DNA from 3 places in the Streptomyces sp. NTD107 genome. Region 2 is predicted to be linked to each of the others. Evidence: riboswitches for the same ligand, from Rfam matches in the RefSeq annotation. Region 2 holds a riboswitch; each other region holds the start of a gene.

Region 1 (5,217 bases), on a different contig from region 2:
CGGCACGCCGCCGACTATCTGCGGGGAACGATCGACGAATGAGCACTATCCGCAACGCGCCGCCGCTGATCGGCCTGGTCATGGGGTCGGACTCCGACTGGCCGGTGATGCAGGCCGCCGCGCACGCGCTCGACGAGTTCGAGGTGCCGTACGAGGCGGACGTGGTCTCCGCGCACCGTATGCCGCGCGAGATGGTCGAGTACGGGGAGCGGGCCGCCGGCCGCGGGCTGAAGGCCATCATCGCGGGCGCGGGCGGCGCCGCCCATCTGCCGGGCATGCTGGCCTCCCTCACCCCGCTGCCGGTCATCGGCGTACCGGTGCCGTTCACGCACCTGGACGGCATGGACTCGCTGCTGTCCATCGTGCAGATGCCGGCCGGGGTACCGGTGGCCACCGTCTCGGTCGGCGGCGCCCGCAACGCCGGGCTGCTGGCGGTACGGATCCTCGCCGCGCACGACGAACGGCTGCGCGACCGGATGAGCGACTTCCAGCGGGTACTCAACGCCCAGGCCACCGAGAAGGGCCGCAAGCTGCGCGCCTCGCTCGGCCAGGGCCGGGGCTCCGACCAGGGCAAGGGGGCCGGCGCGTGAGCGACTTCCTGGCCCGGGCCCGGGTCCTGCTCGCCGAACACCCGGTGGTGGACGGCCACAACGATCTGCCGTGGGCGCTGCGCGAGCAGGTCCGCTACGACCTCGACCGGCGTGACATCGCCACCGACCAGAGCGCCCATCTGCACACCGATCTGCCCCGGCTGCGCTCCGGCGGCGTCGGCGCCCAGTTCTGGTCGGTGTACACCCGCTCCGACTACGCGGGGGACGCCGCCGTCAGCTCCACCCTGGAGCAGATCGACGTGGTGCGCCAGCTGCTGGCCCGTTACCCCGCCGAACTCGCCTGGGCCGGCACGGCGGACGAGATGGAGAAGGCGCGCGCCGAGGGCCGGATCGCCTCCCTGATGGGCGCCGAGGGCGGGCACTCCATCCACAACTCGCTGGCCACGCTGCGTGCCCTGTACGCGCTGGGCGTGCGCTACATGACGCTCACCCACAACGACACCATCGACTGGGCGGACTCGGCGACCGACGAGCCCCGGCACGGCGGCCTCAGCGCGTTCGGCGAGGAGGTGGTGCGGGAGATGAACCGGATCGGCATGCTGGTCGATCTGTCCCATGTGTCCGCCGATACGATGCGGGACGCGCTGCGCGTCACCGAGGCGCCGGTGATCTTCTCGCACTCCTCGGCGCGCGCCGTGTGCGACCACCCGCGCAACATCCCCGACGACGTACTGGCCGCGCTGCCGGCCAACGGCGGGGTGGCGATGGCGACCTTCGTACCGAAGTTCGTGCTGCCGGCGGCGGTGGAGTGGACGCGCCTGGCGGACGAGAACATGCGTGCGCACGGGCTGCACCACCTGGACACCACCGAGGCCGGGATGCGGGTCCAGCGGGCGTACGAGGCGGCCAACCCGCGCCCGGTGGCGACCCCGGCGACGGTGGCGGACCACCTGGACCACATGCGCGAGGTGGCCGGCGTCGATCACATCGGCGTCGGAGGCGACTTCGACGGCACGGCGTTCCTGCCCCAGGGGCTGGACTCGGTGGCCGGCTACCCGAATCTGGTCGCCGAACTGCTGCGGCGCGGCTGGTCGGACGCCGACCTGGCCAAGCTGACCTGGCAGAACGCGGTCCGCGTGGTGCGCGAAGCGGAGGCGGCGGCGGACGTCCTGAGCGCCCGGCGCGGCCCGTCGAACGCCACCATCGAGCAGCTGGACGGCTAAGCCAACCGATCATTTCGGACATTGCGAACATTGGGTGGGATAGCGCCGCTTGAGAAGGGGGCCGTGACCGACCTCACTTTCCGTCCCGGACGGGGCGTGCGCGGCTCGCGCCCGACCCCTCCGCATCTCCGGCAAGTGCGAATTTCGCCCCCGAAGTTGGCGGGCAAACGGGAATGATCGCCCAAAGGTGATCATTCCCGTTTCCCTTTTGTGATCAAGCGGCTGCCGCCCGCCGCCTGTTGTCCTGTCCGAATTAACGGGATTACGGTGCTTCCGCGTCGCACCCGCGGCGATCCGAGGCCGGACGCCCAATCCTGTCACCGGCCACGGAAACGCAGTCTTCCCCATGACAGGAGCGGGGGACCCACTTCCCGCCGGCCCGGCCCCCACCGGACCGGCTCGGGGTGAAGCCACCGCCGCGCGGCACCCGTCCGCACGGCAGTGGCCGGGCTACTTCTCCGGCCCGAACCCGACAGCTCACCTCGCAGGCGATGAGAGGAGCCCCCGTATGTCCGGACGCGGTCGTCACCGCGCCTCGCGCGCCCATCGCTTCACCCACCTCACCCGCGCCTCCGTGCTGCTGGCCGTCTCCGGCGCCGGCATCGCCGTGCCGCTGGCCACCGCCGGCGCCGCACACGCCGCCGACGCCCCGGCCGTCACCGCCACGTACACCGTCAAGGCGGGCGACACGCTCAGCAAGATCGCCCGCGATCTGGGCCTGGACGGCGGCTGGAAGGCCCTGTACGAGGACAACAAGGCCGCCATCGGCAGCGACGCCAGCCTGATCAAGCCCGGCCTGAAGCTGGAGCTGTCCTCGTACGGCGGCACCGCGACCGCGACCGGTGCCGGAGCCGCCGCCGACGACGCCGCGGCCACCCCCGCGCCCGCCCCGGCCACCGGCGGCTGGGTCTCCCCGATCGCCGACGGCGCCATCGCCACCGGCTACAAGGTGGCCGGCTCCATGTGGGCCAGCGGCTACCACACCGGCATCGACTTCCCCGCCGCCACCGGCACCCCGGCGCTGGCCGTGGGCGACGGCGTGGTGTACTCGGCCGGCGCCGGCGGCTCCTACGGCAACCAGGTCATCATCAAGCTCGCCGACGGCAACTACGCCCAGTACGCCCACCTGTCCTCGATCTCCGTGAGCGCCGGCCAGTCGGTGTCCGCCGGGGACCAGATCGGCGGCGTCGGCACCACCGGCAACAGCACCGGGCCGCACCTGCACTTCGAGATCAGGACCGGCCCCGACTACGGCTCGGACATCGACCCGCTGGCCTATCTGCGCGCCCAGGGCGTCACCCTGTAGCGCCGGTTCGTCCCGCCGTCCCCCCGAGGACGGCGGGACGAACACCGCGCCCTCAGCGGCTCAGCCGCTGGTACCTGCGCACCGCCAGCGGCGCGAACACCGCCACCAGTACCACCGGCCAGGCGATCGCCAGCGCCACCGCGTGCTCGGCCGGCCAGCCGCCGCCACCGCCACCCGCCGTCGCCGGGCCCGGGTTGCCGAACAGCTCCCGGATCGCCGACACCGTCGCCGACAGCGGATTCCACTGCGAGACCGTGCCCAGCCAGCCGGGCATCAGCTCCGGTGCCACGAACACGTTCGAGACGGCCGTCAGCGGGAAGGCCAGCGGGAAGACGATGGTGCCGACCGTGTCCGGGTTGGGCACCAGCAGCCCCAGAAAGATCCCGATCCACGTCATCGCCACCCGCAGCGCCAGCACCAGCGCCACCGCCAGCAGCGCGTACCCCAGGCCCCGGTGCCAGTTCCAGCCCACCAGCAGCCCGCAGACCACCAGCACCGCCATCTCCAGCAGCGCCCGGAACAGATCCGCGACACTGCGCCCGGTGAGCAGCGCCGAGCGGGCGATCGGCAGCGACCGCAGGCGGTCCACCACCCCGCGCTGCGCGTCGTGCGCGATCGCCGTGGCGGTGGCGCCCATCCCGTACAGCATGGTCATCGCGAACACCCCGGGCAGCAGGAACTCCCGGTACGCGCCGCCGTCCGGCACCTGCATGCCGCTGCCGAAGACGTAGCCGAAGACCAGCACGAACATGATCGGCAGCGCGAAGTAGAGCGCGATCTCCTCCGGCGCCCGCACCACATGGGCCATGTTGCGGCCGGTCAGCACCCAGCTGTCGGCCGCCGTCGTACGCAGCTTCCGCATCATGCCGCCACCTCCGCCTTCGCCGCCCCGTCGCCGGTGAGCCGGAGAAACGCCTCGTCGAGGGTGGGCCGCCGGGTGCCGATGTCCTCCACCGCCAGGCCGGCGTCGTGCAGGCCCCGTACCACCTCGGTCAGTGCCGCCACCCGGTCGGTGACCGGGGCGCCCACCCGCCGGGTGTCCGGGTCGGTGACGGCCGGCGCGCCCGCTATCCGCTCCAGCAGGCCGGCCACCGCGACCAGATCGGCGGCCCGCCGGGTGACGATCTCCACCCGGTCGCCGCCGATCCGGGCCTTGAGCTCGTCGGCGGTGCCCTCGGCGATCACCCGGCCCGCGTCGACGACCGAGATCCGGTCGGCCAGTTGATCGGCCTCCTCCAGGTACTGCGTGGTCAGCAGCACGGTGGTGCCGGCGGCGAGCAGACCGCGTACGGCGTCCCACACCTCGTTGCGGCTGCGCGGGTCGAGGCCGGTGGTGGGCTCGTCGAGGAAGAGCACCCGGGGGGTACGGATGATGCTGGCCGCCAGGTCGAGCCGGCGCCGCATGCCGCCCGAGTACGCGCCGGCGGACTTGCCGGCCGCGGCGGTGAGGCCGAACCGCTCCAGCAGCTCGTCGGCGCGCCGCCCGGCGGCCCGCTTGGACATCCGGTGCAGCCGCCCGAACAGCACCAGGTTCTGCCGGCCGCTGAGCGTCTCGTCGACGGCGGCGTACTGGCCGGTGAGCCCGATGACCTCGCGGACCCGGGCCGGCTCGCGCGCCACGTCCAGGCCGCAGACGGTGGCCCGGCCGGCGTCGTACCGCAGCAGGGTGGCGAGGGCCCGGACGGCGGTGGTCTTGCCGGCGCCGTTGGGGCCGAGCACGCCGTGCAGGGTGCCGGCCTCGACGGTGAGATCGAATCCGTTGAGGGCGAAGGTGTCGCCGTACCGCTTGCGCAGCCCCTGGGCCACGATGCCGTGCTGGTGCCGCTCTGTCATGGGTGGTGCCTTCCCGTCCCCGAAACCGTGTATGGCATACACTACTGTCTACAAGATACACAGTTCTAGGATGGCGTCAATCGCGAAGAGCAACGGGAGAAGGAGCTGGAGAAGGCATGGCACGGCGCGACCCCGAGCACACGGCCGACCTGCTGTGGCGGCGACAGCGGCCCGGCAGCAGGGGGCCGCGCGGCTCGCTGACGGTGGATCAGATCGTCACCGAGGCGGTGGCGCTCGCCGACGCCGAGGGGCTGGCCGGGGTGACGATGGGCAAGGTCGCCAAACGGCTGGGGGTCACCACCAT
Region 2 (5,217 bases):
AGATGCTGGTCGCCGAGGGTGCCCTGTGCTTCGACGGTTCCCCGCCGCAGGGGGCCGCGCTGGCCGCCGCGCTGCGCGGGCTGACCGCGCTCCGGGAGCGGTGATGGGGCGGCGGCGGGCAGATCGGGCCGGGCGGTGCGCGGTGCTCACGCTGGTGCTGGCGGTGGTGGCCGGCTGCACCGGCGGGCCGTCCGGTGCGGGGCCGCCCGGTGGGCGGCCGGACGACGGCCGGCCGCTGGTGGTGGTCAGCGGCGCGGATCTGACCAGCAGGGAGGGCGAGGGGGTACGGCAGGCCCTGATCGACGCGTGGAACGCGGACGGGAACAACCGGCAGGCCCGGCTGGTGGAGCTGCCCCGGACCGATGACGGTCAGCACAGTGAGCTGATCGCGGCGCTCCAGTCGGGCAGCGCCGACTTCGACGTGGTGAACCTGGACACCACCTGGGTGCCGGAGTTCGCGGCGGCCGGTCTGATCAGGCCGCTGGACGACGCGCTGCTGGAGGCCGACTTCCTGGCCCAGGCGGCGCGGGCGGGCCGCTGGGAGGGGCGGACGTACGCCGTACCGTTCAACACCGATGTCGGGCTGCTGTACTACCGCGAGGATCTGCTGGCGGAGCTCGGCCAGGAGGTGGGCGGGCTGCTGGGCGAGGAGACGCTCGGCGAGCTGATCGCCGGCTGGCGGGGCGGGCAGGAGTACCCGCTGTATGTCACGCAACTGCGCCCGTACGAGGGGCTGACGGTCAACGCGCTGGAGGCGTTCTGGAGCGTGGGCGTGGAGTTGGTGGACGAGCGGGGCCGGTACCGGGGCAGCGAGGCGGAGTTGCGGCGCGGGCTGGCGGAGCTGCTGCGGATCACGGACAGCGGGAAGCTGAGCGAGCGGGCCCGGGAGGCGGACGAGACCGTCGCGCTGCGGGAGTTCACCGGGGCGGACGGGGCGGACGGCGGCGATCTGTCGGGGGTGGTGCTGATGCGGAACTGGCCGTACGCGTACCAGCACGTGGACGCCACGCTGCCGGCCGGCGCGGGGTTCGGGGTGATCCCGCTGCCGGGGGCGGCGGCGCTGGGCGGGCAGTCCCTCGCCGTGTCGGCCGACAGTGTGCGGGCGGCGGACGCCGAGCGGCTGATCCGGTTTCTGACGGCGGAGCCGGACAGCCAGCGCAAGCTGCTGGAGGCGGGGTTCGCGCCGGCGCTGCGTGACGCGTACGGGATCGGGGAGCCGGCCGATCTCGACTGCGCGGCGGTGGCGGGGACGGCGGTGCGGCGGCCGGAGGGCAACCCGGCGGAGGGCGCGGCGCGCGGGGTGCCGGCGGGGTATCCGGAGCTGCTGTGGTGCGCGCTCGAAGCGGCGCGGGCGCGGCCGGCGAGTCCGTACTATCCGGCGTTCTCACGGGAGTTGCGGCTGGAGACGGGGCGGCTGCTGGCGGGGAACGCCTCGTTGGAGGCGGCGGCGGAAGCGCTGCATCAGACGCTGGCACTCGCACTGGAGGGCCGGATCACCGTGAGTGATCGGGGGGCGGCGCTGGATAACAACTGACACACCGTCAGAATTCTCTGCCATGCTCCCGCCAAGAACGTATGCCCCAATTGGATCGCGTCTGACACGATTTACCGCCCAGAAGAACGAGACCTATTTCCCGGATCCACTTGGAATTACGGCGGCCCGTCTATTAACGTTCGATAACGCAGCGCGGTCGTCTCCGCCGTCGCCACGACAGCGGTCGTGCTGCACCGCCTAATCCACGGCACGCCAACAGCGCGCCGGGGAACCGGGGAACCACCACTTGGGGTGCATCGGACGGCCCACCGCCGCCCGTAGGAGACCTTCCTGCTCCGAACCCGTCAGCTAACCCGGTCGGCGAGAGGGAAGGAAAGGAGTGCGCCTCCGTGGCGTCGAACCGGTATGGGTCCCACCCCGTCTACTACGGGCCGCAGACCACTGACGACGAGCCCCGTACCGAGTGGAACCCCAGCGCCGAGACGCTGCGCCCCGTACGCGGCCGGCACCGGGTCGCCAGGCAGCGCGGCGGCACCATGGCTCGCAGCCGGGCGGTGCTCGGCGTCGGCGTGATCGCCGCGGTCGGCGCGGGCGGCATGGCCACGGCCCAGGAGGGCGGCGCCGGCTCCGTACCCGGCCTCGACTCGGTGCGCTCCATCCCCGACCACATCCCCGTCGTCAACAACTTCATCTCCTCCTCCGCCTCGGATGCGCAGGAGGAGCCCGGCGCCGAGGAGACGGTGACGGCGACCCCGTTCACCGAGGCCCAGGACGCCGGCGAGGCGCTGCGCGCCCGGATTCTCCAGCAGGCCGAGGAACAGGAAGCCACCGCCCAGGCCGCCGCACGAGCCCAGGCCCTGGACGCGGCACAGAGCGACGCGGTCGCCGTCGCCGCCGAACTGGCCGAGACGGAACGCCTCGCCGAGGAGGAGCGGCAGCGCGCCGAGGAAGCCGAGCGGCAGCGCCTGGCCGAGGAGCGCCGGCTGGCCGAACTGCGCGCTAGCTACACCCTCCCGCTGACCAGCTACACCCTGTCCTCCGGCTTCGGCGCCAGCGGCTCCATGTGGTCCTCCACCCACACCGGCACCGACTTCGCCGCCCCCACCGGCACCCCGGTGAAGAACGTGCACACCGGCACGGTGAAGGAAGCGGCCTGGGCCGGCTCGTACGGCTACCGCATCATCATCGAGCAGGAGGACGGCACCGAGCTGTGGTACTGCCACCTCTCCTCGATGAACGTCACCGCCGGCCAGTCGGTCGACACCGGCGACACCATCGGCCGGGTCGGCTCCACCGGAAACTCCTCCGGGCCGCACCTGCACCTGGAGGTCCGCCCCGGCGGCGGTGACCCCATCGACCCGCTGACCTGGCTGCGCGGCAAGGGCCAGGCGGTCTGACCACCCCGACCATCCCCCCACACCGCCGACGGCCCTGGTGACTCCCCCCGACGCCAGGGCCGTCGGCATACCCTGGCCCGCATGAACACGATCGGCGATCTTCAGGTGTCCGGGCTCTGCCTGGGCGGCAATGTCTTCGGCTGGACGGCGGACGAGGCGGAGTCCTTCGCGGTACTCGACGCCTACACGGCGGCCGGCGAGAACTTCATCGACACCGCCGACGCCTACTCCGCCTGGGTGGACGGCAACAAGGGCGGCGAGTCGGAAACGGTGATCGGCCGCTGGCTGGCCCGCCGCGGCCGGCGCGACGACATCGTGGTGGCCACCAAGGTGGGCGCGCACCCCGAGCTGCGCGGCCTGTCCGCCGACACCATCAAAACGGCGGCCGACGCCTCGCTGCGCCGCCTGGGCGTGGACCACATCGACCTCTACTACACCCACTTCGACGACGAGTCGGTGGAAGTAGCGGAGATCATCACCGCACTGGACGACCTGGTACGCGCCGGCAAGGTCCGCGAGATCGGCGCCTCCAACATCTCCCCGGCCCGCCTGGAAGCCTCGCTGGCCTTCTCCGCCCAGGAGAACAAGGCCCGCTACACGGCCCTCCAGCCGCGCTACAACCTGCTGTCCCGGGACAGCTACGAAGGCCCCCTCGCCGACCTGGCCGCCCGCCACCACCTGGCGGTCCTGCCTTACTCGGCCCTCGCCAGCGGCTTCCTGACCGGCAAATACCGCCCCGGCGCCCACGTCAAGAGCGCCCGCTCCACCTCGGCCGCCCAACACCTGGACACCCCGCGCGGCCAAGCGGTCCTCGCCGCCCTGGACGAGGTGGCGACCACCCACAACACCGAACTCTCCACGATCGCCCTCGCCTGGCTGGCCGCCCAACCGACGATCACCTCCCCCATCGCCAGCGCCCGCACCCCCGACCAGCTCCCCCCACTCCTGAAGTCCACCACCCTGCCCCTGACGGACGAGGACCTCACCACCCTGACAAACGCCTCGGCCTGACAGCTGGGAAACTTGTCCCATGTCTGAAGGGGAGCAGTGGGAGCCACCACCCGGCTCATGGGCGTCCAGCGCGGCCCGGCGCCGGAATATGCAGGCGATCAAGGCCAGGGATACCAAGCCAGAACGTCTGATCCGCCAGCTCCTGCATGCCCGGGGCCTCAGATACCGGGTCGCTGCCCGTCCGCTGACCGATCTCCGCCGGACGGCTGACATTGTCTTCCGCCCGGCGAAGATCGCCGTCTTTATCGACGGCTGTTACTGGCACGGCTGCCCGGAGCACTATGTGTCCCCGAAGACCAACCCCGGCTACTGGTCAGGGAAAGTAGCTGGCAACATCGCCCGGGACCGGGACACCGACAAGCGTCTCACCGAAGCAGGCTGGCTGGTGCTCCGGTTCTGGGAGCACGAAGACTCAGCAGTCTGCGCTGACAAGGTCGCTGCCACGGTGATCGCCCGCCGGGCGGCGCTGCACCCGGGGCTCTGAGGGAAAGGGAAGCGGCTCATTCCGCTGCTGCGGCAGTTCTGAGCCCTCTTTGCATTCCAGGACGTACTTCTCAGCGAAGGAGGGAGCAGTGTCCGGCCGGAGGACAGCCAGGACGGCCCGGCCGATGGCCTCCGCGACGGGCGGCGGAAAGGCGTTTCCTACCTGGCGATATCGGGCTGTCTTTCCACCCCGGAATCTCCATTCGGCTGGGAAGCCCTGGATCAAGGCCGCCTGCTCCACGGTCAGCATGGGACCGGAGTCGCGGAACAGATCCCGCTTGAGATTGCACTCTTCAGGGTCATTGGCCACGCCAGAAGCATCGACTCCGAGCGCTTCCCAGGCTCGCTTGGCACGGGTTGGTCCCAGGTCAGGGCCCCCATGCTTTTTCGAGCCGCCAACCAGGGTGGGTGCGATGCCTTCGGTGGTGCTGGCCATGGCTTTTGCCGCGCGGTCAGACCAGTCGCGAAAGATAATTTCTCCGGTGCGGACACCCTTGGCTTTCCTGGCCTCCGAGACGGTCTTCCCGTATTCGTCCTTGTCCCAGAAGGGCCGACAGCGGGATTCCATGCTTTCAGTGAGAGTTTCCAGAACAGATGGCGCGGGGCCAGCTTTCCGAAGCGGCCACCTGAAAGTGCGATCCTCGGCCTGGTCGCTGCGGATGGCCACAAGAATGGCTCTTGGGCGGAGCTGGGGAACGCCGAAATCGCGAGCATCCAGGCGCCGCCAGGATCTCCTCATGAGGGCATCCTGCTCGTCTGCGGATGCAAGCTGCGGAATCTCAGGGACGGCATACCCGTACTCCCGAAGCTTTTCGATGACGCCGATTCGGT
Region 3 (5,217 bases), on a different contig from region 2:
CGTTCCCCGGCCGCCGTCCGGGCGGTGCCGGCGGCCGGTTAGCGTCGTACGGGTGCAGACGACCCCACCCCCTTCGCCCGGCCCGTCCCCGACGCCCGCCCTGTTCAGCCGGGAATTCGGCGCCGACCCGTATCCCGCGTACGCCTGGCTGCGGGAGAACGCCCCGGTGTACAAGGCGGAGCTGCCCAGCGGGGTGGCGGCCTGGCTGGTCACCCGGTACGCGGACGCCCGGGCCGCGCTCGCCGATCCGCGGCTGAGCAAGAACCCGGACCGGCACAGCGCCCAGGCGCACCACAGCGGGCGAGTGGGTATCCCGGGGGAGCGCGGCGCCAATGTGATGACGCATCTGCTGAACATCGATCCGCCCGATCACACCCGGCTGCGCCGGCTGGTGGCGAAGGCGTTCACGCCGCGCCGGGTGGCGGCCTTCGAGCCGCGGGTGCGGGAGCTGACGGCCGGCCTGATCGCCTCCTTCGCGGGGCGGGGCGAGGCGGATCTGATCCATGAGTTCGCGTTCCCGCTGCCGATCTACGCCATCTGCGACATGCTCGGTGTCCCACCGGAGGACCAGGACGACTTCCGCGACTGGGCCGGGATGATGCTGCATCCGTCGGGAAAGCGGGGCGGGGTCGGGCGCTCGGTGAAGCGGATGCGGGCCTATCTGGGCGAGCTGATCCACCGCAAGCGGGCGGATCTCGGCGACGACCTGATCTCTGAGCTGATCCGGGCCTCGGACGACGGCGAACATCTGACGGAGGAGGAGGCGGCGGCCATGTCGTTCATCCTCCTGTTCGCCGGGTTCGAGACCACGGTCAATCTCATCGGCAATGGCCTGTATACGCTGCTGCGCCATCCGGCGGAGTTGGCCGGTCTGCGCCGATCGCTGGCGGCCGGTGAGGAGGCGCTGCTGGCGAGCGCGGTGGAGGAACTGCTGCGGTACGACGGCCCGGTGGAGCTGGCCACCTGGCGGTTCGCGCGGGAGCCGCTCGTGCTGGGCGGTCAGCCGGTGGCGGCGGGTGATCCGGTGCTGGTGGTGCTGGCCGGGGCGGACCGTGATCCGCGCCGGTTCGAGCGGCCCGATGTGCTGGATCTGGGCCGCCGCGACAATCAGCATCTGGGGTACGGGCACGGCATTCATTACTGTCTGGGCGCCCCGTTGGCGCGGCTTGAGGGGCGGGCGGCGATCGGGATGCTGCTGACCGAACTGCCGGATATCCGGCTTGCGGTGGATCCGGATGATCTGCGCTGGCGGGGTGGCCTGATCATGCGGGGGCTGCGCTCACTGCCGGTAGAGTTCACATCCAGCCATGTGACGCACAGTCAGTAGTGTGATCTGTATGTGATCTCCACGGGATCAGCTTGTGATCGCACAGGCGGGCGAGCTAGGTTCTGCGCTCAACCGCACCACTGCGGCCATGCGTCATCGCACCATCGCGTCATCGCAGCACCGTTTCCACGTCGTTCGCACGAGAGGCAGTCACATGCGCTCCGGCACAGGTCGTCATCGTCGTCCCAAGCAGGCCCCCGCGTTCGTGGTGGCAGCAGGCGTCACCGGAGCGGGTCTCGCACTGCCCCTGCTGGGCGCGACATCCGCCGGCGCGGTCACCCCCGAGACCTGGGACGCCGCCGCCGAGTGCGAGAGCGGCGGGGTGTGGACCGCGAACACCGACAACGGCTACTACGGCGGGCTCCAGATCCCCCTCGCGCAGTGGGAGGAGCACGGCGGCACCGACTTCGCCGAGCGCCCCGACCTCGCCTCCCGGGCGCAGCAGATCACGGTGGCCGAGCGGATGCTGGCGGCGCAGGGCAAGTCCGCGTTCCCCAGCTGCGCGGTGTCCACCGGGCTGTGGCAGGAGTTCCGCACCGGCGGCGAGGAGGCCGGGGCGGACGCCGGGGTCCCGGCCGACCCGGCCGGGGCCCCGGAGGCCACCGAGAGCGGGATCGGCGGCGGCACGGTGCCCGGCGGGGCGGCGGACGAGGCGAGCGACGCGGGTTCCGGCACCGGCAAGCCCGCCACTGGCGCGCCGGCCGGCGGGGCGACGGACCCGGCGGGTGAGAAGTCCACCGGGAAGGCCACCGATCCGGCCGCGGACGCGCCGGCCGACAGTGCGTCCGCCGAGGGCACGACGGAGGGCTCCGGCACCGGCCGCCACCGGGGTGGCGCGGCCACCGAACCGGACAGCCAGCCGGGTGAGAACGCGGACGGCGCCGGACGGCACGCCGATCGCCCGGCCGACCGCGCGGGGGAGCGCACCGAGCCCGCCACGGGTGAGCAGTCCGGCGACAGCGCCCCGGACGCCGCCGAGGGTGAGAGCGAGAGCGGCCCGTACGAGGTGCTGACCGGTGACACGCTCTCCGGGATCGCCGATGCCCTCACGGTGGACGGTGGTTGGCCGGCGCTCTACGCGGCGAATGAATCGGTCATTGGGGACAACCCCGATCATATAGTCCCAGGTCTTCAGCTTGAGTTGGGCGTAACGGGCGATTAAGGGCCGGTGGCGGGGAGCGACTTCCGGATGGTGTTAAGTGTGACCATCGTCTCCTTATGAGACGATGCCGCCCGACTGGTCCACACTGTCCGTTTCCCCGCTGACCTGCGCGAACATCCCCCGTTCGGAGTCAAGCCACGCCCGCGCCGCGATCTTCATCGTTCTTGAATCGTGATTCGGCGTGTGTTTAGTGTCCCCCGCTCGGTTTTACACACCGGGTGCTCTGGCCGTACGCCGAATCCTGCCGCCGGCCGGGGGACCACCACTGCGCCACAACCGCTTGGCAGGAGCGGGGGACCCAGTCCGTCACCCGGCGGCCAGCAGGCAGCCGGGGAAGCGGAACGCCGAACCGAGAACGACCCGTTCCTCCCCGGAGCGGGCCGGACCGGAGCGGCTTGGGGTGAAGCCGGGACGGAGCCCATCCGTCCCGGCCGGGCAACTCACTGACCCGAACCCGACAGCTCACCTCGCAGGCGTCCGGTGAGAAGGATCGTCATGCTGTTCTCCGGTAAGGGCCGTCACCGCCGTCCCTCCAAGCCGACCCGCCTCGCGACCGCCGCCGGTGTCACCGGTGCCGCCGTCGCCATCCCCCTGATCGGCGCCACCGGCGCCCACGCCGCCTCCGTCGACACCTGGGACGCCGTCGCCCAGTGCGAGTCCGGCGGCAACTGGTCCATCAACACCGGCAACGGCTACTACGGCGGCCTCCAGTTCTCCAACTCCTCGTGGGCGGCGGCGGGTGGCACCCAGTACGCCTCCCAGGCCGACCAGGCCACCAAGGAGCAGCAGATCGCCACCGCCGAGGTGCTGCTGTCCATGCAGGGCCCCGGCGCCTGGCCGGTGTGCGGCGCCCGGGCGGGTCTGTCCGCCGGCGGCCCGGCCGCCGACGTCAACCCGGGTGGCGGCGCCACCACCGAGACCCCGGCCCCGGCCGAGGAGGCCCCGGCCCCCGTGCGGGAAGCCCCCGTCGAGGAGACCCCGGCGCCCGCCCCGCAGGCCGCCGAGACCGTCAGCGAGAGCGCCCCGGCGGCCTCCGGCGACACCTACACGGTGGTGTCCGGCGACACGCTGTCCAAGATCGCCGCCGCCCACGGCATCAGCTGGCAGCAGCTGTACCACCAGAACAAGTCCGTCGTCGGCGACGACCCCAACCTGATCTTCCCCGGCCAGGAGCTCGCCCTCTGACCCGACCGGCGACGCGATCGGCGACGTGATCGGCGACGCGATCCGCACCCTGGCGGACGCGATCGGCAACCCGGCGGCGCGGGGCGGCTCGTACGGCAGCGCAATCTGCCGTTCAGCCGCCCCGCGCCGGGTTTTCTTCCGCTCTTAAACAAAAAGATGCCTTGCGCCAAAACCGCACCTGACCAGCGGAAATGCCAACCATCCGGCAGATTGTGGCGAGGTTGTGAGCGGCGCCGGGACGGCGGCCGGTTAGGCTCAGAGGGTTTCAAGACGCCATAAGACGTCCAGCCAGACGAAGGAGCCCCTTGTGCCGTCCATCGACGTCGTCGTAGCCCGCGAGATCCTCGACTCGCGAGGCAACCCCACGGTCGAGGTCGAGGTTGGCCTCGACGACAGCAGTACCGGCCGCGCCGCTGTCCCCTCGGGCGCCTCCACCGGAGCCTTCGAGGCGCTTGAGCTGCGCGACGGAGACGCCGGCCGCTACCAGGGCAAGGGCGTGGAGAAGGCCGTACTGGCCGTCATCGAGCAGATCGGCCCCGAGCTGGTCGGCTACGACGCCACCGAGCAGCGCCTGATCGACCAGGCGATGTTCGACCTCGACGCCACCGCCGACAAGTCCTCCCTCGGCGCCAACGCCATCCTCGGCGTGTCGCTGGCCGTGGCGCACGCCGCGTCCGAGTCCCGCGACCTGCCGCTCTTCCGCTACCTGGGCGGCCCCAACGCGCACCTGCTGCCGGTGCCGATGATGAACATCCTCAACGGCGGTTCGCACGCGGACTCCAACGTGGACATCCAGGAGTTCATGATCGCCCCGATCGGCGCCGAGTCCTTCTCGGAGGCGGTGCGCTGGGGCGCCGAGACGTACCACACCCTCAAGGCCGTCCTCAAGGAGCGCGGCCTGTCCACCGGCCTGGGCGACGAGGGCGGCTTCGCCCCGAACCTGGACTCCAACCGCGAGGCCCTCGACCTGATCATCGAGGCCATCCAGAAGGCCGGCTACACCCCCGGCCAGGACATCGCGCTCGCCCTGGACGTGGCGGCCAGCGAGTTCTACAGCGACGGCGTCTACACCTTCGAGGGCAAGTCCCGCACCGCCGAGGAGATGACCGCCTACTACGCCGAGCTGGTCGAGGCGTACCCGCTGGTCTCCATCGAGGACCCGCTGCACGAGGACGACTGGGACGGCTGGCACACCCTCACCGTCCAGCTCGGCGACAAGGTGCAGATCGTCGGCGACGACCTGTTCGTCACCAACCCCGAGCGGCTCCAGCGCGGCATCGACGCCGGCACCGCCAACGCGCTGCTGGTGAAGGTCAACCAGATCGGTTCGCTGACCGAGACCCTGGACGCCGTCGAGCTGGCCCAGCGCAACGGCTACCGCTGCATGATGTCGCACCGCTCCGGCGAGACCGAGGACGTCACCATCGCCGACCTGGCCGTCGCCACCAACTGCGGCCAGATCAAGACCGGTGCGCCGGCCCGTTCCGAGCGGGTCGCCAAGTACAACCAGCTCATGCGCATCGAGGAGATCCTGGACGACGCG

What was found. A riboswitch is a leader RNA that binds a small molecule or an ion and turns the genes downstream of it on or off. The one in region 2 is predicted to bind cyclic di-AMP.
Region 1: another riboswitch for cyclic di-AMP. It lies ahead of AC5WRL_RS20605 (M23 family metallopeptidase); the one in region 2 lies ahead of AC5WRL_RS25635 (M23 family metallopeptidase).
Region 3: another riboswitch for cyclic di-AMP. It lies ahead of AC5WRL_RS20360 (transglycosylase family protein); the one in region 2 lies ahead of AC5WRL_RS25635 (M23 family metallopeptidase).

What each region holds. Positions count from the first base shown of each region.
Region 1 is NZ_JCAJZV010000010.1:148,135-153,351, forward strand. It holds gene AC5WRL_RS20590 (5-(carboxyamino)imidazole ribonucleotide synthase) at 1-42, shown strand, start outside; gene purE (5-(carboxyamino)imidazole ribonucleotide mutase) at 39-590, shown strand; gene AC5WRL_RS20600 (dipeptidase) at 587-1,774, shown strand; cyclic di-AMP (ydaO/yuaA leader) riboswitch at 2,098-2,277, shown strand; gene AC5WRL_RS20605 (M23 family metallopeptidase) at 2,283-3,080, shown strand; gene AC5WRL_RS20610 (ABC transporter permease) at 3,133-3,945, opposite strand; gene AC5WRL_RS20615 (ATP-binding cassette domain-containing protein) at 3,942-4,913, opposite strand; gene AC5WRL_RS20620 (TetR/AcrR family transcriptional regulator) at 5,030-5,217, shown strand, end outside.
Region 2 is NZ_JCAJZV010000017.1:84,409-89,625, forward strand. It holds gene AC5WRL_RS25625 (caspase family protein) at 1-104, shown strand, start outside; gene AC5WRL_RS25630 (extracellular solute-binding protein) at 143-1,534, shown strand; cyclic di-AMP (ydaO/yuaA leader) riboswitch at 1,720-1,873, shown strand; gene AC5WRL_RS25635 (M23 family metallopeptidase) at 1,885-2,892, shown strand; gene AC5WRL_RS25640 (aldo/keto reductase) at 2,974-3,903, shown strand; gene AC5WRL_RS25645 (very short patch repair endonuclease) at 3,923-4,387, shown strand; gene AC5WRL_RS25650 (DNA cytosine methyltransferase) at 4,316-5,217, opposite strand, start outside.
Region 3 is NZ_JCAJZV010000010.1:98,520-103,736, forward strand. It holds gene AC5WRL_RS20345 (sensor histidine kinase) at 1-42, shown strand, start outside; gene AC5WRL_RS20350 (cytochrome P450 family protein) at 53-1,327, shown strand; gene AC5WRL_RS20355 (LysM peptidoglycan-binding domain-containing protein) at 1,482-2,489, shown strand; cyclic di-AMP (ydaO/yuaA leader) riboswitch at 2,837-2,981, shown strand; gene AC5WRL_RS20360 (transglycosylase family protein) at 2,985-3,674, shown strand; gene eno (phosphopyruvate hydratase) at 3,982-5,217, shown strand, end outside.